DNA from 3 places in the Streptomyces sp. NBC_00670 genome. Region 3 is predicted to be linked to each of the others. Evidence: riboswitches for the same ligand, from Rfam matches in the RefSeq annotation. Region 3 holds a riboswitch; each other region holds the start of a gene.

Region 1 (6,416 bases), 850 kb from region 3:
GTGCGCGAGGTTCAGGTTGTGCGTGCGGCGGGCGTCCTCGCCGGTGTTGTCCCGCAGCTCCAGGAACTCCTCGACGTCCGCGTGCCAGGTCTCCAGGTAGACCGCCGCCGCGCCCTTGCGCCGGCCGCCCTGGTTCACGGCGGCCACCGAGGCGTCCAGCGTCTTCAGGAACGGGACGATGCCGTTGGAGTGCCCGTTGGTGCCGCGGATCAGCGAACCCCGGGCGCGGACGCGGGAGTAGGCGATGCCGATGCCGCCGGCGTGCTTGGAGAGCCGGGCGACCTGGTGGAGGCGGTCGTAGAGGGAGTCCAGCTCGTCCTTGGGGGAGTCCAGGAGGTAGCAGGACGACATCTGGGCGTGCCGGGTGCCGGAGTTGAAGAGGGTGGGGGAGGAGGGGAGGTAGTCCAGGCGGCTCATCAGGCCGTACAGGGCGGCGACCTCGTCCACGGACCGCGTGCTGTCGTCCTCGGCGAGTCCGCAGGCGACCCGCAGCAGGAAGTGCTGCGGCGTCTCGACGGCCTTGCGGGTGAGCGGGTGGCGCAGCAGATAGCGGCTGTGCAGGGTGCGCAGGCCGAAGTAGCCGAAGCGGTCGTCGGCGTCCGGGTCGATCAGCGCGTCCAGGCGGTCCGCGTGCAGCCGTACGAACGCGGCGGTGCGGTCGGCGATCAGGCCCTCGCGGTGGCCGGTGGCGACGGAGTCGGTGAAGGAGACGACGCCCTGCGAGGCGGCCTCGGCGCGGATGCCGAGGGTCAGCAGCCTGGCGGCCAGCCGGGAGTGGGCCGGGTCCTCGGAGATCAGCCCGGCGGCCGCCTCCGTGGCCAGCTCGCGCAGCTCGGCCTCGTCGGCGTGGGCGGACCGGCCGCGCAGGGCCGCGGCGGCGACCCGGCCGGGGTCGGCGCCCTGGAGGTCGACGGTCAGCGCGGTGAGGGTGCGCAGCAGGGCGGCGCCGGGGCCGTCGGGTTCCCCGACCGCCGGGGGCGCCGGGGCGGGAACCGCCGGGGCGATGGTCATGGGTGCTCTCCCTCGTTCGGCACGGGCCATGACGAGGACAGGGAGCAACACGGTGGCGCGCGGGTGCGCCGGGTCGCGTCCCCGGCCCATTCCACGAGGCCCGGACGTCGGGCACCCGGCCGGACGGCCGGGCGCACTGCCGGCAGGTCCTCGGACTCACCTCGACGCGCGTACGCGTGGATACACCGTTGCGGGACAGCTCCGGATTCACACCGGATTCCCCTGCGGCGGCAGCGTGCTGAGCATACATGTTGTGGCGGACGGCCGGTTGAGGGACCAGATGTTGTGTCGGACGCGGGCAGGGAGTCTCGGGAGGGCGGCCCGGCACGAATCCCGGGGAGGCGGCCCACGCGCGAACCCCGGGGAGGCGGCGCACGCACCAAGGCCGCGACCGCCCCCGAGGGGCAGCCGCGGCCTTCCGCGCACGTGGCGCGTATCGCGACGACTAGTGCGACGTCCCCGCCGTCGCCGGCGGGAGCTCCGGCTCGACGCCGGCGTCGCCGACGTCCACCGTGTAGTCGTCCGCCGTCGTCTCGTCGACGCCCTCCGGCGCCTTCGCCGCCCGCAGGACGAACGTCAGCACCACCGTCACCACCACGTTCAGCACGAACGCGGTCAGACCGATGTAGCCGATCTCCCCGATGCCGGGGATCTCGTCCGAGGACCCGCCGAAGTGCTTCTGCGTCGGCGAGGCCACGCCGTACGCGGCCACCGTGCCGTACACCATGCCGACCGCCCAGCCGGCCAGCAGCGCCCAGCGGTGGAACCAGCGGGTGAACAGGCCGCCCACCAGCGCGGGGAACGTCTGCAGGATCCAGATGCCGCCGAGCAGCTGGAAGTTGATCGCCACCGTCTTGTCCATCGTCAGGACGAAGACCAGCGCGCCCACCTTGACCAGCAGCGAGACGAACTTGGAGACCTGGGCCTCCTGCTTCGGCGTCGCGTCCGGCTTGATGAAGTCCTTGTAGATGTTGCGGGTGAAGAGGTTCGCCGCCGCGATCGACATGATCGCCGCCGGCACCAGCGCGCCGATCCCGATGGCCGCGAAGGCCACACCCGCGAACCAGTCGGGGAACATGTTCTCGAACAGCTGCGGGATGGCCAGCTGGCCGTTCTTCACGGAGATCCCGTCCGCGATCGCCATGAAGCCCAGCAGCGCCAGCAGACCCAGCATCAGCGAGTACAGCGGCAGGATCGTGGTGTTGCGCCGGATCACCTCACGGCTGCGCGAGGAGAGCGTCGCCGTGATCGAGTGCGGGTACATGAACAGTGCCAGCGCCGAGCCGAGCGCGAGCGTGGCGTACGTCCACTGTCCGCCTGCGGCCGGGATCACGCCGCCCGCGCCCGCCTTCGCGAACTTCTCGCCCGCCGAGGCGAAGATGTCGTCGAAGCCGCCGAGCTTGATCGGGATGTAGATGATCGCGACCGCGATGACGATGTAGATGAGCGCGTCCTTGACGAACGCGATCAGCGCGGGGGCCCGCAGTCCGGAGGAGTACGTGTACGCGGCCAGGACGCCGAAGGCGATCAGCAGCGGCAGGTCCTTCACGAACCAGTTGGTGTTCTCGCCCCCGCCCACGCCCATCACGTCGAGCACCGCCTGGATGCCGACGAGCTGGAGCGCGATGTACGGCATCGTCGCCAGGATGCCGGTCACGGCCACCGCGAGCGAGAGCCCCTTGGAGCCGAACCGCCCGCGCACGAAGTCGGAGGTGGTGACGTACCCGTGCCGGTGGCTGACGGACCACAGGCGCGGCAGGAAGGTGAAGACCAGCGGGTACACCAGGATGGTGTACGGCACGGCGAAGAACCCGGAGGCGCCCGCCGCGTAGATCGCGGCCGGGACGGCCACGAAGGTGTACGCGGTGTAGAGGTCGCCGCCCAGCAGGAACCAGGTGATCCAGGTGCCGAACGACCGTCCGCCCAGACCCCATTCGTCCAGGCTGTGCTCGTTCTCGGCCTTGCGCCAGCGGGCCGCGAGGAAGCCCATCGCGGTGACCAGCACGAAGAAGAAGATGAAGACGCCGAGTGCGACGCCGTTCACGCCGTCCTTCATTCCGCCGCACCTCCCTTCGAGGAGGCCGCCGAGGCCGCGGAGGCGTCACGGGAGGCCCGCCCGCGCTGGTCGAACTGCCACAGCTTGTAGGCGGTCACCGTCAGCACGGTGGAGATGAGCACCCACAGCATCTGGTACCAGTAGAAGAACGGGATGCCGATGAACGTCGGGTCGGTCTTGGCGTACGAACCGACCCACAGCATCGCCACGAACGGCGCGACGAGGCAGAGGCCGATGGCGACCCGCAAGGGCGTCACCACCCCTCTGCCGACTCCTGGGGCATCTGACATGTGCGGCTCCGTCCCCTCGCTGGTCAACCGGGCAATGCGCAGGGAAATCTAGGTCACCGCGTCCAGGGAACGGAACCCTTGTCCGCATAACGGTTGGGGAAGGCGACGAAAAGGGGACAGGTGGTCACGGTAGGTCACGCACCCGTCCCGAACATGGCGTGAGCCCGGGAGCCGCTCAGTCCAGCGGCCGCTTGAGCCGAGCCACGAACTTGTACCGGTCGCCCCGGTACACCGACCGCACCCACTCCACCGGCCGGCCCTCCTTGTCCAGGGAGTGGCGGGAGAGCATCAGCATCGGCAGCCCCACGTCCGTGCCGAGCAGCCCGGCCTCGCGCGGCGTGGCCAGCGACGTCTCGATCGTCTCCTCGGCCTCCGCGAGGTGGATGCCGTAGACCTCGGCCAGCGCGGTGTAGAGCGAGGTGTACTTCACCAGCGAGCGGCGCAGCGCCGGGAAGCGCTTGGCCGACAGATGGGTCGTCTCTATGGCCATCGGCTCGGCGTTGGCCATGCGCAGCCGTTCGATGCGCAGCACCCGGCCGCCGGCGGTGATGTCGAGGAGCTCCGCGAGCCGGTCGTCGGCGGTGATGTACCCGATGTCCAGGAGCTGGGAGGTGGGCTCCAGGCCCTGTGCGCGCATGTCCTCGGTGTACGAGGTCAGTTGCAGGGCCTGCGACACCTTCGGCTTGGCCACGAACGTGCCCTTGCCCTGGATGCGCTCGAGCCGTCCCTCGACGACGAGTTCCTGCAGCGCCTGGCGCACGGTCGTGCGCGAGGTGTCGAACTCCGAGGCCAGCGTGCGCTCGGGCGGGACCGGGGTGCCGGGCGGCAGGGTGCGGGTCATGTCGAGCAGGTGCTTCTTCAGGCGGTAGTACTTCGGCACGCGCGCCGTACGGACGGGTGCTCCGCCCTCGCTCTCCGCACTGCTGACGTCGGTGCTCATGCTCCGCCTTCCCGGCTCGGTGCCGCGGGGGCCGACGGGTCCCGCCGGTCACGGCTCACATCGTGGCACGGCTTCGTGTGGGTGACTCCACACGTTCCGTGAGGGGATCCCGCGCACGCGTGCCGGGGACCTCCTTTGTATACCGCCAGCCGACCGCGGTGGTCTAGTCCACCGTCCGCCCAGTGGTCCACCCAGTGGTACACCCACCGGAACCGCTGCCGACCTGGCCTTTTCGCATCCTTCCTACGTAAAGGTTCTTGCATATGTAGGTCCCATAACGGACGCCTCACGCGGGCTCCAACGCCCTTGACACTCCTATTGGTCCGGGCCAAGCTCCCCCTACTGGTCTACACCACTGGACCAGGTCCCGGCCCCACGGGCAACGCACGTACGCGGCACGTCGCCGCGCAGCACTTCGTCGCGGCACGCCGAGGGGGACAGGGGGGTTCGTGGCATCCCTGAGGAGGGTGGCGTGAAGCGCAAGCTGACAGCCGCGATCGGTATCGCGGGCATGATGGTCTCCATCGCGGCGTGCGGGGGCAGTGACGACGGGGACTCGGCCAAGGGCGCGGACGCCAAGGAGCTGACCGTCTGGCTCACGGTGGACGCGCAGAACAACTGGCCGGCGCTGGTCAAGGCCGCCGACAAGGCGGTGCAGAAGAAGCACCCCGGCATCAAGATCAAGCACGAGTACTACGGCTGGCCCGACAAGAACACCAAGCTCGACGCCGTCCTCGCCACCGACAAGGCGCCGGACGTGGTCGAGATGGGCAACACCGAGATGCTCGGTTACATGGTCAAGGGCGCCTTCGCCCCCGTCGACGCGGCGAAGTTCGACAACTCCGACGCCTGGCTGGACGGCCTGAAGGCCTCCGTCACCTACGAGGGCAAGACCTACGGCGTGCCGTACTACGCCGGCGGCCGCGTCGCCAACTGGCGCAAGGACGTGGCGGCTTCGGTCGGGGTCAAGACGCCCCCGAAGACGTACAAGGAGCTGACCGCCGCCCTCGACAAGATCCAGAAGAAGGAGGGCTCGAAGTTCAGCGCCTGGTACCAGCCCACCCGTGACTGGTACGCGGCCATGTCCTTCGTCTACGACGCGGGCGGCTCCATCGCCAAGGAGGACGGCGGCACCTGGAAGGCCAACCTCTCCTCGCCCGAGTCCCTCAAGGGCCTGAACGAGTTCAAGAACGTCGTCGACACGTACATGCACGGCGACAAGACCAAGGACGAGTCCGACCGTTACATCGTCTACGGCCAGGGCAAGTCGGCGATGATCTTCGGTGCGGCGTGGGAGGGCGCAACCTCGGCCGACCCGAAGAACGACAAGACCGGCAAGCTCAAGGACAACCTCGAGAACTTCGTGATGCCGGGTCCGTCCGGCAAGAACATGCCCGTCTTCCTGGGCGGTTCGGACCTCGCGATCCCGGTGAAGTCCAAGGCGCAGGGCGTGGCCGCCGAGTGGATCAACGCGTTCACCGGCAAGGACGGCCAGAAGGGCCTGATCGCCAAGGGCAACCTGCCCAACAACAAGACCGACCTCGCGACCCTGAAGGACGACCCGGCCACCGCGGTCCCGGCCACCGCGGCCGAGTCCAACTGGTTCGTGCCGATGGCGCCCGGGTGGGGCCAGGTCGAGAAGGCGCAGGTGCTCCAGACGATGCTGCAGAACATCGGCACCGGCAAGAAGTCCGTCGAGGCCGCCGCCAAGGAGGCGGACGCCGCGATCGACAAGGTCATCAACACGAAGTGACCCGGCAGGGGCCCCGTCGACGGCGACGGGGCCCCGCCCGGCGTGCGCGGCGGGCCCCGCGCGCCGGCCGGGCGGTGAAGGCCGGCCGCAGAACGCCGGGCACCCCGGGGCGGCCGTACGGCACGGGGGTCCGTACGGCCGCGGGGGCGCCCTCCGCGGGGCCCGGTGGCGGAGCGACGCCCGTGCGGCCCTACCGCCTCCGCAGGACGCCGTGCGGCCGTACCGCCCCCGCAGGACCCCGCCCGGCCCCGCAGGGCCAGCCCGGCCCCGCAGGGCGACGCAGGGCCAACCCGGCCCCGCCCGGCCCCGCCGGGGCCGTACCCCGCACGACCCCGTACGACCTGAGGGACCGCTGAGGAGCGCGCG
Region 2 (6,416 bases), 4.1 Mb from region 3:
GTACTCGGGCATCTTGCGCGGCTCGTCGAAGCCCTCGCCGGTCAGCAGCACGGTGTCCGACAGGAACCGGGCGAGCTGGGTGAGGTTGTCGGGGCCGCCCTCGACCAGATAGCGCAGCGCCTCGGCCACCACGCCCGCCGGCACCGACGACTCCGCCATCAGCTCGGCGTCCGGCACGGTCTCCCCGCCGAGCAGCACGGTCGGCACGCCGGACGCCTTCAGCGCGGCGAGCCCGTCCTCCCAGGCCCGCTTGCCGCCCAGCAGCCGTACGACGGCGAGGTCGGCGCCGTCGAGCAGCGCGGGCAGCTCCGCGGCGACGTCCACGCGGGTGGGGTTGCCGATCCGGTACCCGGCACCGGCGGCGGCCCGGGCCGCCAGCAGGTCCGTGTCGGCGGTCGACAACAACAACACTGTGCTCATGCGGGCGCTCCCGGTGGGATGAAGGGCAGTCCTTGCGGCGCGCCGGACTCGATGAGCCGCCACAGCGCGTCCGTGTCCGCGTGCTGTTCGATCAGGTCGCCTAGCCGGTCGAGCTGCTCCTCGCGGAGCGCGGCGAACGACGTGTCCGGGGCGGGGACGAAGCGGCGGCCTGCGGCGGCGGCCACCTCGCGCAGGAAGGCGCGCCGGAAACCGTCCGACTCCAGCGAGCCGTGCCAGTGCGTGCCCCAGACGGCGCCGACCCGGCAGCCGTCCAAGAACGCTTCTCCGCCGGTGACGTCGGCGACCCCGTGGTGGATCTCGTACCCCTCGACGGGCTCGCCGAGGGCCTCGCCGACGGGCCGGGCGAGGGTCTTCCCGGGGGCGAACCGGACCCGTACGGGCAGCACCCCGAGGCCGTCCACCCGCCCGGCGCGCGACTCGACCTCGTCCTCGATGCGTTCGCCGAGGATCTGGAAGCCGCCGCAGATCCCGAGCACCGGCCGCCCCTCGGCCGCCCTGCGCCGCAGCGCGTCCGCGAGCCCCCGCTCCCGCAGCCACTCCAGGGCGCGGACCGTCCCCCGGGTCCCCGGAACCACCACGAGATCGGCGTCGGCCAGCTCCTCCGGCCGGTCCACGAACCGCACGACGACGCCGGGTTCGGCGGCGAGCGCGTCGACGTCCGTGAAGTTGGACATCAGCGGGACCGCGCACACGGCGACCCGCAGCACGTCCTCGCCGACCGGCGGCGCGGTGTTCGACTCCCGTACGGTGCCGCGCAGCGACACCCTGAGTCCATCCTCTTCATCGATGCCGAGTCCGTGCCGGAACGGCAGGACGCCGTAGGTGGAGCGGCCGGTGAGGCCGTGCAGCATGTCGAGGCCGGGTTCGAGGAGCGAGACGTCGCCCCGGAACTTGTTGACGAGGAACCCGGCGACCAGCTCCTGGTCCTCGGGAGAGAGCAGGGCGACGGTGCCGAAGAAGGAGGCGAAGACGCCGCCCCGGTCGATGTCGCCGACGACGACCACGGGGAGCTTCGCGTTGCGCGCGATCCCCATGTTGACGATGTCGGTACGGCGCAGATTGATCTCGGCGGGGCTGCCCGCGCCCTCGCAGATCACCGCGTCGTACGTGGCGCGCAGCTCGGCCAGGGAGTCGAGCACGGTGCCGAGCAACCGCTGCTGCCGGCCGCCGTGGTAGCCGCGGGCGCTCATCTCGCCGACCGGCCGGCCGAGCAGCACGACCTGGCTGCTGCGCTCGCCGCCCGGCTTCAGCAGGACGGGGTTCATCAGCGCGGTCGGCTCGATCCGGCACGCCTGGGCCTGCATGGCCTGCGCGCGCCCGATCTCGGCGCCCTCGCGGGTGACGAACGAGTTGAGGGACATGTTCTGCGCCTTGAACGGCGCGACCTTGACGCCCTGCCGCGCCAGCCACCGGCAGATACCGGCGGTGACGACGCTCTTCCCGGCGTCGGAGGTGGTTCCGGCGACGAGCAGCCCGCCGCCCGGCCGACGGTCGGTGCCGCCGCTCATGACATACGTCCCTTCGTCCGACGGCGCCCGAACACGAGCCGCACGCCCGCGCACACGCCCAGCGCGAGCCAGCTCACGCGTCGGGAGAGCCGCGCCGCGCGCTCGATGTCGTCCGTCCGCACGGCGCGCCCGGTGCCGTTGAGGACCGGACGGTGCTCCACACGCCCCGCGTAGGACAAGGTGCCGCCGAGCCGCACCCCGAGCGCCCCCGCGAAGGACGCCTCCACGGGACCGGCGTTGGGGCTCGGATGCCGGGACGCGTCCGCCCGCCAGGCCCGTACCGCACCCCGGGGGTCCGGTCCGGCGACGGCCGCGAGGACGGCGGTGAGCCGCGCCCCCGGCGCACCGGCGAGGTCGTCCAGGCGTGCGGAGGCCCAGCCGTAGCGCAGATGACGGGGGGAGCGGTGACCCACCATGGCGTCCAGCGTGTTGACGGCCCGGAAGCCGAGCAGCCCCGGCACACCGGCGACGGCGCCCCACACCAGGGCGCCGACGACGGCGTCGGAGGTGTTCTCGGCGACGGACTCGACGACCGCCCGCGCGATCCCGTCGGCGTCCAGCGCCTGCGGGTCGCGTCCGCACAGATGCGGCAGCCGCGCCCGGGCGGCGTCCACGTCACCGGCCTCCAGCGCCCGCCCGACGGCCCGCGCCTCGCGGACGAGCGAGGTGCCGCCGACGACGGCCCAGGTGGCGGTCGCGGTCAGGGCGATCGAGGCGGCGGGGGAGCGGCGTACGGCGCGCGCGGCGACGGCTCCGAGCGCCGTGGCGCCACCGGCGCACACGACGGTGTGCAGCGCGCCCCAGCCACGGTGGTCGCGCCAGAGCCCGCGCTCCACGGCGGCCGCGGCACGGCCGAACACGGCGACCGGATGCCCGCGGCGCGGATCGCCGAGGAGCAGGTCGCCGAGGAGGCCGGCGGTGGCGCCGTACGCGAAGCGTTCGGCACCCACGGGGTCAGCCGGCCGTGGGATCGGTCAAGGTGTCGCTGGTGAACCTCGGTCGGCAGCCGCGCATGGCGATATGTCCTCACTCAGGGTGTCCACGCCCTGGTTCGACGAGACCGGCGGTGAGAGTTCCTGGCTCCCGGGATTCCTACCCCGGTGACAGTGGCGGGACCGCGCCGGATTTCCACCGGCTTCCTCTCCTGCCGCCGCATTGGCCCCGGCAGTCCACCACGCGCCCGCACAACAGGTCAACCTGCCCCTGACCTGCTGTGCGAAGTCCCACACCCCCCACCACGAACCCGCCGCGGAACGGTGGCCCGTAAGGGGCGCGGGGCGCGACGAACGCAAGAGCCGCGCCCCATGAGGGGCGCGGGCAACTGCGCGACAAGCCACAACGAGCCCGCACCCGCCCAAGAACCCCACCCACCCGAGCTCTCAGGCGCCCTCTCCCACCCACCCCAACTCCCCACCCCCCCCCGGGGGTCCAAGGGGCAGCGCCCCTTGAGGGACGGGAAGGGTAGGGGCGGCGGGGGCGAAAAAAACCCACCCCCGCCCACCACCACGGCTACAACACGACCACGGCTACAACACGACCACGGCTCCGGCTACGCCACGATCAGATGAATCCCGTACGCCACAGCCGCCGCACACGCGGCAAAGCACACGTACGCTCCCGTCGCGGCAAGCACGGCCCCCCCACCCCGCGCCGACTCCCTCTTCGTCAGCCCCACGATCCCGAGCGTGAACAACCCCACCAGCCCCACCGTCACCACGAGCGAGACCCCGAACACGGAACCCAGCGCAACCCAGTCGATCTTCATGCCGTCCGCTCCTTACACCGTGGCCGCACGGTTGGGTTCCGCGGCCGGCCCCGCATCGGCGGCCGGCGCGGGAATGGTCGCCTGCAACCCCGCCCCCGCCGGGGGCACCCCCACCGGCGGCGGCGCCACCGCGGCGATCGCCGCGGTCACCACCCCCGGCGACTCGACGGCACCGGAGCCGGCCTCACCCGCGTCGAGTTCATTGACGTTGTCCACGGTCACCGGCGTCCGCCGCGACAGCACCCAGATCGTCCCGGCCCCCGCCACCAACAGCGCACCCGTGACCACCGTCCCCCACGTCCCCTGCTTCGTGAGGAACTCCGCCCCCGCCCCGACCAGCCCCGCCGCCGGCAGCGTCAGACACCAGGCGACGAACATCCGGGTCGCGGTGGACCAGCGGACCACCCCGCCCCGCCGCCCGAGCCCGGAGCCCATCACCGCACCGGAGCAGACCTGGGTGGTGGAAAGGGAGAAACCGATGTGCGAGGAGGCGAGGATCGCCGTCGCCGCACTGGTCTGCGCGGCGAACCCCTGCGGCGGCGCCAGATCCGTCAGCCCCTTGCCGAGGGTGCGGATGATCCGCCAGCCACCCAGATACGTGCCGAGCGCTATCGCCGTACCGGCCGAGAAGATGACCCACATCGGCGGGTTGGAGCCGGGCGCGAGAACGCCTCCGGTGACCAGGGCGAGGGTGATGATGCCCATGGTCTTCTGCGCGTCGTTGGTGCCGTGCGCGAGCGAGACCAGCCCGGCCGAGGCGATCTGCCCGGCCCGGTACCCCTTCGCGGTGGCCTTCTCGTCGGCCCGGTTGCCGATCGCGTACGTCAGCCGGGTCGCGAGCATCGCGGCCAGCCCGGCCACGACGGGCGCGGCGACCGCCGGGATGAGGACCTTGGTGACGACGGTCGAGCCGTTCACCGACGACCAGCCGGCCGACATGACCGCCGCGCCGATCAGACCGCCGAACAGTGCGTGGGAGGAACTGGAGGGCAGACCCAGCAGCCAGGTCAGCAGGTTCCACAGGATCGCGCCGACGAGGGCGGCGAAGATCACTTCGGTCCGCAGGCCCTCTTCGTTGATGATGCCGCCGGAGATCGTCTTGGCGACCTCCACGGAGAGGAACGCGCCGACGAGGTTCAGCACGGCGGACATGGCCACCGCCGTCTTGGGCCTCAGGGCGCCGGTCGAGATGGTGGTGGCCATCGCGTTGGCTGTGTCGTGGAAACCGTTCGTGAAATCGAACACGAGTGCGGTGACAATCACGATACCCAGGAGGAGCGTGATGTGTTCCATTTACCCAGGCTTCTGTTGGACGTCAGTGTCACCTGGACGGTAGGCAACCTGGGTGAACGGCAGGTGAACGAGGGCGGGCGGTGCGGTGACCCGAACGGGGTGCCGCGATTCCGCTTTCCGGCGGTGTCCGCGCACCCGCCGCCCCGCGTCAGCCCCGCGCGAACCGTTTCAACCCGGCGAGCGAGCCGTTGAAGCGGTTCTGGTCGCCGGGCAGGGTGCCGGCGGTGGCGTACTGCCAGAACGTCCAGGTGTTCCAGCCGCCCGGCAGCGCCCCCGTACCGGAGGTGCCGTGCCGGGCGATCCACAGCGCGTGGTCCGCGGCGAAGGCGGTGCTGTCGCCGGTGCACAGCCGCCACCAGTTGGCCGTGGTGTACAGCACGGGCCGGCGCCCGGTCAGCCGCAGCACCTCGTCGCTGAACGCTCTGATCCAGCGCACCATGGCGGCCTTGCCCAGCCCGTAGCACTTGTGCGATCCGTACGGGTTGTACTCCATGTCCAGCGCGGGCGGCAGCGTCCGGCCGTCCGCGCGCCAGGCGCCGCCGTTGCGCACGAAGTACGCCGCCTGCGTGGCGCCGGAGGACCGGTCCGGCACGGCGAAGTGGTATGCGCCGCGCAGGATCCCGGCGGCGCGCGCCCCGTCGTACTGCTTCTTGAAGGTGGGGCTGCGGTAGTCGGTGGACTCGGTCGCCTTGACGTAGACGAACGCCGCCCCGTCCGCCCTGGCCTTCGCCCAGTCGACGCCGCCCTGGTGCGAGGAGACGTCGTGCCCCTTCGGCTTGCCCGCGGCGACGGCCCGGGCGGGCGCCGCCGCGCCCGTGGCGAGCAGCGCACCGCAGAGCGCGAGCGTCAGGGTGCGGGCAGCGTGACGTGAGGTCATGGATCCCCCCGGGGGACGGTGGACACGCGGGCGCGGGAACCGTCGCGCACGGACGGCCCCGCAGGAGCCCCAGAGAGTAGTAGAAGACGGGAGGAAATCGGCCAATCATCATCCAATCGGCTCATAGGGGCGCGTTCAGGGGCGTATGCGCCGGGCGTGAGCGCCGGGCGCGCACGGCGCACCTGGCATGATCGCGCCATGACTGAGCAGCGGCAGAACCCGGGACGGGAGCAACGGCGGGAACGGGTGCGGGTGCGGGAGGCGGCCGAGGGCGGGGTGGCCGACGCCTGGGAGGCGCTCGTCGCCACCGCCCGCCGCACGGTCGCCGACGGACTGGTCGTCGGCACCTCCGGCAACGTGTCGGTACGGGTCGGGGACACGGTGCTGGTCACGCCCACCGGAGTGCCGTACGACAGGCTGGGCCCCGACGACGTGGTCGGCGTCGGACTCGACGGCCGCCAGGTGCTCGGCACACTGCGGCCGACCAGCGAACTCCCCATGCACCTCGCGGTGTACCGCACCACCGACGCAC
Region 3 (6,416 bases):
GGGGCGGCGGGGGTGGGCGCGTACGGCGGCCGCGCTGCACGGGCTCGGCGTGCGGGCGCCGTGTCTGCTGACGGGGCGTGAGGCGATTCCCGTCGCGTACTACGCGGGGTGTGCGTCGGCGCAGGTCGGCGGGCACAACGAGAACAGTACGGCGGGGGAGATCGTGGCGGCGGCTGCGCGGATGCCGGTGGCGGCGCTCACGGCGCCGGGCGCCCCTCCGCCGGGGTTCGCCCACGGGTGGGCGGTTCATCGGTACGAGGGTGTGTGGGTGTGGGTGGCGCGGGGGTGAGTGCGGGGAGGGTTTCCGCCCCTTCGACCCCGGCACGGGGCTTCGCCCCGTTTCGCGCAGTTCCCCGCGCCCCTTGAAAGCAGGGGGCGCCCCCCGCTTTCAAGGGGCGCGGGGAACTGCGCGACAAGCCACGACGCAGCCGCACCCGCCGAACAAACCCCATCCCCCCGAGCTCTATCGCGCCCCCGAGCTCTATCGCGCCCCCGAGCTCTATCGCGCCCCCGAGCTCTATCGCGCCCCCGAGCTCTACCGCGCCCCCGAGCTCTTCCGCGCCCCCGTCACGCCGGATACGCGTGCGTCTGCGTCGCCTTCACCGTCGCCCAGACCGTCGCGCCGGGCCGCAGGTCCAGTTGGGCCGCGGAGACCGTCGTGAGGTCGGCCAGGACGGGGAGGTCGCCGGTCAGGTCCGCGCGGATCTGGTCGGCGTGGGTCTCCAGGCCCGCCACCTCGCACCGCCACAGGTTCCGCGCACTCGCCCCCACCGGGCGTTCGCTGTGCAGCGTGACCGCGCTCGGCGGGAACGCCACGAACGCCGGGCCGGACAGCTCCTCCGTCGTCGTGATCGACGGCCCCCCGTCGAGCAGCCGTACGGTGTGGCCCTCGGCCTCGCCCCGGTACAGGTTCAGTCCGACCAGCCGCGCGATGTAGTCCGTACGGGGATGCCGGGCGATGTCCGCCGGCAGGCCCTCCTGGACCACATGGCCGCCCTCCACCACCACCAGCCGGTCGGCGAGCACCATCGCGTCCAGCGGATCGTGCGTCACGAGCACCGCGACCGCCTCGAACTCGGCCAGCCGGCGCCGCAGTTCGGCCCGTACCTCCAGCCGGGTCCGGGCGTCCAGCGCGGCCAGCGGCTCGTCGAGGAGGAGCAGCCGGGGCCGGGTCGCCAGCGCCCGGGCGAGCGCGACCCGCTGTGCCTGGCCGCCGGAGAGCCGGCGCGGCTTGGCGCCCGCGTGCTCGGCCAGCCCCAGCCGCGCCAGCCACTCGGCGGCCTGCGCCCGCGCCTCCGCCTTGGACGCGCCCCGGCAGCGCGGCCCGAACGCCACGTTGTCCAGCGCGGTCAGATGCGGGAAGAGGAGATAGTCCTGGAAGACGACGCCGACGGGGCGGGCCTCGGGCGGCGTACGGTCCAGCGGCACCCCGTCCAGCCGCAGCCGGCCACCGCTGCCACCGTCACCGTCGTCGGACAGGGGGACCAGGCCCGCCAGCGCCCGCAGTGCCGTCGTCTTGCCCGCGCCGTTCGGGCCGAGCAGCGCGACCACCTCGCCGGGCGCGGCGGTCAGCGTGACGTCGAGACGGAAGGAGCCGCGGGAGACGAGCAGCCGCGCGTCGAGACCCTCGTCGGTCCGTGCCGCCTCCACCGGTTCGCCCACCGTCCTCATGACGCCGTCAGCCAGCGGTCGCGCAGCCCGGCCAGCACCGCGATCGACACCGCGAGCAGCACCAGGCTGAGCGCGATCGCCGCCGCCGGGTCGTTCTGGAGCGCCAGGTACACCGCGAGCGGCATCGTCTGCGTACGGCCGGGGAAGTTGCCGGCGAAGGTGATCGTCGCCCCGAACTCGCCCAGCGCCCGCGCCCACGCCAGCACCGCGCCCGCCAGCACGCCGGGCGCGATCAGCGGCAGCGTGACCCGGCGGAAGGCGGTGAACCGGGACGCCCCCAGCGTGGCGGCCGCCTCCTCGTAGCGCGGGTCGGCCGCCCGCAGCGTGCCCTCCACGCTGATCACCAGGAACGGCATCGCCACGAACGCCTCCGCCAGCACCACGCCCGTCGTCGTGAACGGCAGCGTGACCCCGAACCACTCGTCCAGCCACTGCCCGACCACCCCGTTGCGGCCGAGTGCCAGCAGCAGTGCCACACCGCCCACCACAGGCGGCAGTACCAGCGGCAGCGTCACCAGCGCCCGCAGCAGGCCGCGCCCGGGGAACTCGGTACGGGCCAGCAGCCAGGCCAGCGGCACGCCGAGGACGAGACTGACGGCGGTCGCGGCCGTCGCGCTCAGCAGCGAGAGCCGCAGCGCCTGCCAGACCTGCGCGCTGGTGAGCTGGTCCGGGAGATCGCGCCACGGGGCCCGGAGCAGCAGCGCGAGCAGCGGCAGCAGGAGAAAAAGGAGGCCCACCAGGGCAGGGAGCAGCAGCGGCAGCGGGGCGCCGGTGCGACGGCCGCCCGGCAGCGGGACGCGGGTGCGTCGGCCGCCCGGCAGCGGGGCGCCCGTGCGACGGCCGCCCCGGACCGGCCGCGCACGTCGAAGCCCGCCCGTCACGGTGAGAGGAACCCGGACGCGCTCATCACCTTCTGGCCCTCCGCCGACTTCACCAGGGCGATGAACGCCTTCGCCCCGGCCGCGTTCTCCGCGTTCTTCAGCTGGACGATCGGATAGTCGTTGACGGCCTTGGCCGACTCGGGGAACTCCACGCCCTCCACCTTGTCACCCGCCGCCTTCACATCGGTGCGGTAGACGACGGCCGCGTCGGCCTCCTTCAGCTCCACCTTCGTCAGCGCGCTCTTGACGTCCTGCTCGTACGAGACGGGGGTGAGCTTCAGGCCGCTCGCCTCCAGCGCGGTCTGCGCGGCCGCGCCGCACGGCACGGTCTTGGCGCACAGGACGACCTTGAGCCCCGACTTCGTCAGGTCCTTCAGGGAGGAGATCTTGTCGGGGTTGCCGGGCAGGGCGGCGATCTCCAGACGGTTGCGCACGAAGGTCGACGGCGTACCGGCCGCGTCCTTGGCGTCCGTCACTGTCTTCATCGTCTTCGGGCTGGCGGAGGCGAACACGTCGGCGGGGGCGCCGCCGGTGATCCCGGCGGCGAGGCTGTCACTGCCGCCGAAGTTGAAGGTGACCTTCGTGCCCGGGTACCGCTTCTCGAACGTCTTCCCCAGCGCGGTGAAGCTCTCCTGGAGGGAGGCCGCCGCGAACACGGTCACCGTCCCGGAGACCTTCGCCGAGTCATCGGAACCGGAACCGGAACCGGAATCGGAATCGGACGAACAGGCACCGGCCGCCACCAGCACGGCGGCGACACCGACCCCGGCGAACACCCGCCGACGAGCACGGCGGGACATACGGGTCATCACTGAAGGTCTCCCTCTGCCTGGGCGTCACACCTCATGGCCACCCTGATCATATTCTCGCAGATACGAGGCAGAGGGCACCAGATCGCCAGCAGAAGCAACGGTGTCTAGCGAATCAACCTGGCACGTGCGTTACATCAGGGGCGCGGGGAACTGCGCGAAACGGGGCGGAGCCCCGTGCCCCCTCACCCGCCGTCGGCCGCCCGCGGCCGCCCCCACCGCTGCTCGACCCGAGCCAGCCGCCAGTACCCGATGGCCAACGCCCACACCACCACGAACAGCCCGGCAATCACGTACCCGACGTTGTCGAGATCCAGCCCCGCGATCCACCCCGTCACGGAGTCCGTCAGATCCAGCTTCTCGTGCAGCACGCCAACGAGCTCGATCGTCCCGATCACGAACGCGACGGCGATCGACAACCCCGTGATCGTCAGGTTGTAGAACACCTTGCGCACCGGGTTGGAGAACGCCCACTGGTAGGCGAAGTTCATGAACGTCCCGTCCAGCGTGTCGAACAGGCTCATCCCGGCGGCGAACAGCAACGGCAGGCACAGGATCGCGTACCACGGCAGCCCCGCGGCCGCACCACTGCCCGCCATCACCATCAGCGTCACCTCGGTCGCGGTGTCGAAGCCGAGCCCGAAGAGGAAGCCGAGTGGGAACATCTGCCCCGGACGGCTGATGGAGCGGGTGAGCCGGCCCAGGATCCGGTTCATGAACCCCCGCGAGTCCAGATGCGCCTCCAGCGCCTCCTCGTCGTACGTGCCGGCCCGCATCGCCCGGAACACCCGCAGGATGCCGAGCAGCGCCACCAGGTTCAGGGCGGCGATCAGATACAGGAAGCCGCCGGAGACGGTGGTGCCGACCACGCCCAGCACCTGGTGCGTGCGCGAGCCGTCGTCCAGCAGCGTGCCGGCGAGCGCGGCGCCGCCCGCCACCAGCGCGGCCATGGCGACCACCACGCCGGAGTGCCCGAGCGCGAACCAGAACCCGACCGACACCGGACGCTTGCCGTCGGCCATGAGCTTGCGGGTGGTGTTGTCGATGGCCGCGATGTGGTCGGCGTCGAAGGCGTGCCGCATGCCGAGCGTGTAGGCGGTGATGCCGAGCCCGATGCCGAAGGCCTTGGAGCCGACCTCGTAGTGCTCGGGCACCACCAGCAGGAACAGCACCCCGAACGCCACCACGTGCAGGGCCAGGATCACCGCCAGCAGTCCGGCGGTACGGACGGTGTCCTCACGCCGCCAGCGGAAGGAGACGGTGGGGACGGCGGCCGCGTCGGCCGCGGGGGTCGCGGGGTCTGTGGGGGCCGCGGGGGTCGCGGACGATCGCCCGGAAGGGCGCGCGGGCAGGGCCATTTCGCATCACGCTCCAGCACCTCGTGGATCACTTCGTGAGATGCCGTGGCCGGTCTCCTGGCTGACGGGTCGACGCGCCCGCCCCAACCTTCCCGGCCGTGCGTGCGCACGACCAGTGGCGCCACCCGAGGGCGGCACGGGACGGGAACTCCCCGATCACAGTGGCGAGGGCCGCTCCGGACTCGACCCCCCGAAAGGGGCCTGCACCGGTCTTCCCGAGCACCACGGCCCGGCCACCATAGGGGGCGCCCGCCGACACCTGCAAGACTGCATATCTGCGCAGGTGTTGCAGGTGGGACAGATCACGCAGAGCAGGTGTGGCAGGTGGCACAGATCACGCGGACGCCGCGGAGCACGCGAGGACGATCCGAAAGCCCCGGAACCGGCCACCGTCCGCCGTCCGCCTGGAACAATGCCCGCATGCATCTCGTCCCCGCCGACCGTGCCGACCGGCGCACCATCGACGGCCACCGGGTGTGCGAGGCCATCGCCGCCATCGGTGAGCCGGAGGCCGTACGCGCCTGGGCCGACCGCTTCTCCCTGCTCGCCGACCCCGGCCGGCTCTCCCTCCTGCTGGCCCTCGACCGGACGGGACCGCTCGCCGTCTCCGACCTCGCCATCGCCACGGGCATGAACGACCCGGCGGTCTCGCAGGCGCTGCGGCTGCTGCGGACGGCGGAGGTGGTGGCGGGGGAGCGGCAGGGGCGGATCGTGCGGTACCGGGTGATCGACCCGGTGATGCTGGACCTTCTGAAACTGGTCAGAACCACCTGAACCGCATCGGATCGGCAGACCGGCCGCGATGCCGGGGGCGTCGCGGACCGTGTCGCGTTCGGCCGATCGGGTGACGATGCGTAAGAATTGGCCCGTGCAGATGACCAGTGCGAGCCGACGGGGAGGGCCGGTGAACAGCCACGATGTCACCGACGAACAGTGGGAAGGGCTCGCCCAGGTCGTGCCGCTGCGTGGCCGGGACGCCTGGCCGTCGGCGGTGGACCACCGTTCCTACGACCACCGGGCCTACGCCGAGGCCGAGACGGAGGCCAGGCGCCGGTTCGTCGTCCTGCGGGTCAACGTCTTCGCCGACGCCCGCGACGTCGCCGAGACGCTGATGGCCGGCGTCCCGGTCCTCCTCGATCTCACCAACGCGGAGACGGAGGTCGCCAAGCGCGTCCTCGACTTCAGCACGGGAGTCGTCTTCGGCCTGGCCAGCGGCATGCACCGGGTCGACAAGAACGTCTTCCTCCTCACCCCACCGGACACGGAGGTCACCCCGCCCCAGTAGGGGCGCGGGGCGCGGGGCGCCGTGGTTCCGAACGGCTCCGCGCCCGGGTCAGCCCAGTGCCGCGTCCCAGCGGGTGGGCTCCTCCTCCGTCAGTGCCAGACGGCGGAGCATCTCCTGGACACGGTCCCGGGACTCGTCCGCCGCGTCGATCGCTTCCATGCACTGCCAGTACGCCCCTTCCTCTCCCGCCGTGCTCGCGAGGGCGACCAGTGACATGGCCACCTCCACGAGCAGCGAGCCCAGTTCCAGCAATGCCTTGCGCGCGTCGCCCAGTTCGGTGAGGTGCGCGGCGCGCAGATCGGCGACGAGGGGTGGCGGGGCGTCCAGGACCCCGCACCCTCTGCCCGCCAGTTCCGTCAGCCCCAGCGCCTCGCCGCGGAGCTGCGGGGGGCCGGACACCGCGAGCCGGCTG

What was found. A riboswitch is a leader RNA that binds a small molecule or an ion and turns the genes downstream of it on or off. The one in region 3 is predicted to bind cobalamin.
Region 1: another riboswitch for cobalamin. It lies ahead of OIE12_RS21935 (ribonucleoside-diphosphate reductase subunit alpha); the one in region 3 lies ahead of OIE12_RS25585 (HoxN/HupN/NixA family nickel/cobalt transporter).
Region 2: another riboswitch for cobalamin. It lies ahead of OIE12_RS07485 (cobalamin biosynthesis protein); the one in region 3 lies ahead of OIE12_RS25585 (HoxN/HupN/NixA family nickel/cobalt transporter).

Annotation. Positions count from the first base shown of each region.
Region 1 is NZ_CP109017.1:4,911,099-4,917,514, forward strand. It holds gene OIE12_RS21935 (ribonucleoside-diphosphate reductase subunit alpha) at 1-1,011, opposite strand, end outside; cobalamin riboswitch at 1,136-1,258, opposite strand; gene mctP (monocarboxylate uptake permease MctP) at 1,457-3,067, opposite strand; gene OIE12_RS21945 (DUF3311 domain-containing protein) at 3,064-3,357, opposite strand; gene OIE12_RS21950 (GntR family transcriptional regulator) at 3,533-4,297, opposite strand; gene OIE12_RS21955 (extracellular solute-binding protein) at 4,770-6,050, shown strand.
Region 2 is NZ_CP109017.1:1,674,928-1,681,343, reverse strand. It holds gene cobN (cobaltochelatase subunit CobN) at 1-420, opposite strand, end outside; gene OIE12_RS07490 (cobyric acid synthase) at 417-1,949, opposite strand; gene OIE12_RS07485 (cobalamin biosynthesis protein) at 1,946-2,899, opposite strand; cobalamin riboswitch at 3,000-3,139, opposite strand; gene OIE12_RS07480 (hypothetical protein) at 3,499-3,714, opposite strand; gene OIE12_RS07475 (inorganic phosphate transporter) at 3,727-5,007, opposite strand; gene OIE12_RS07470 (lysozyme) at 5,156-5,884, opposite strand; gene OIE12_RS07465 (class II aldolase/adducin family protein) at 6,083-6,416, shown strand, end outside.
Region 3 is NZ_CP109017.1:5,762,607-5,769,022, forward strand. It holds gene OIE12_RS25565 (hypothetical protein) at 1-289, shown strand, start outside; gene OIE12_RS25570 (ABC transporter ATP-binding protein) at 568-1,671, opposite strand; gene modB (molybdate ABC transporter permease subunit) at 1,668-2,492, opposite strand; gene modA (molybdate ABC transporter substrate-binding protein) at 2,549-3,361, opposite strand; gene OIE12_RS25585 (HoxN/HupN/NixA family nickel/cobalt transporter) at 3,547-4,719, opposite strand; cobalamin riboswitch at 4,750-4,961, opposite strand; gene OIE12_RS25590 (ArsR/SmtB family transcription factor) at 5,140-5,493, shown strand; gene OIE12_RS25595 (cell division protein SepF) at 5,594-6,004, shown strand; gene OIE12_RS25600 (DUF6099 family protein) at 6,053-6,416, opposite strand, start outside.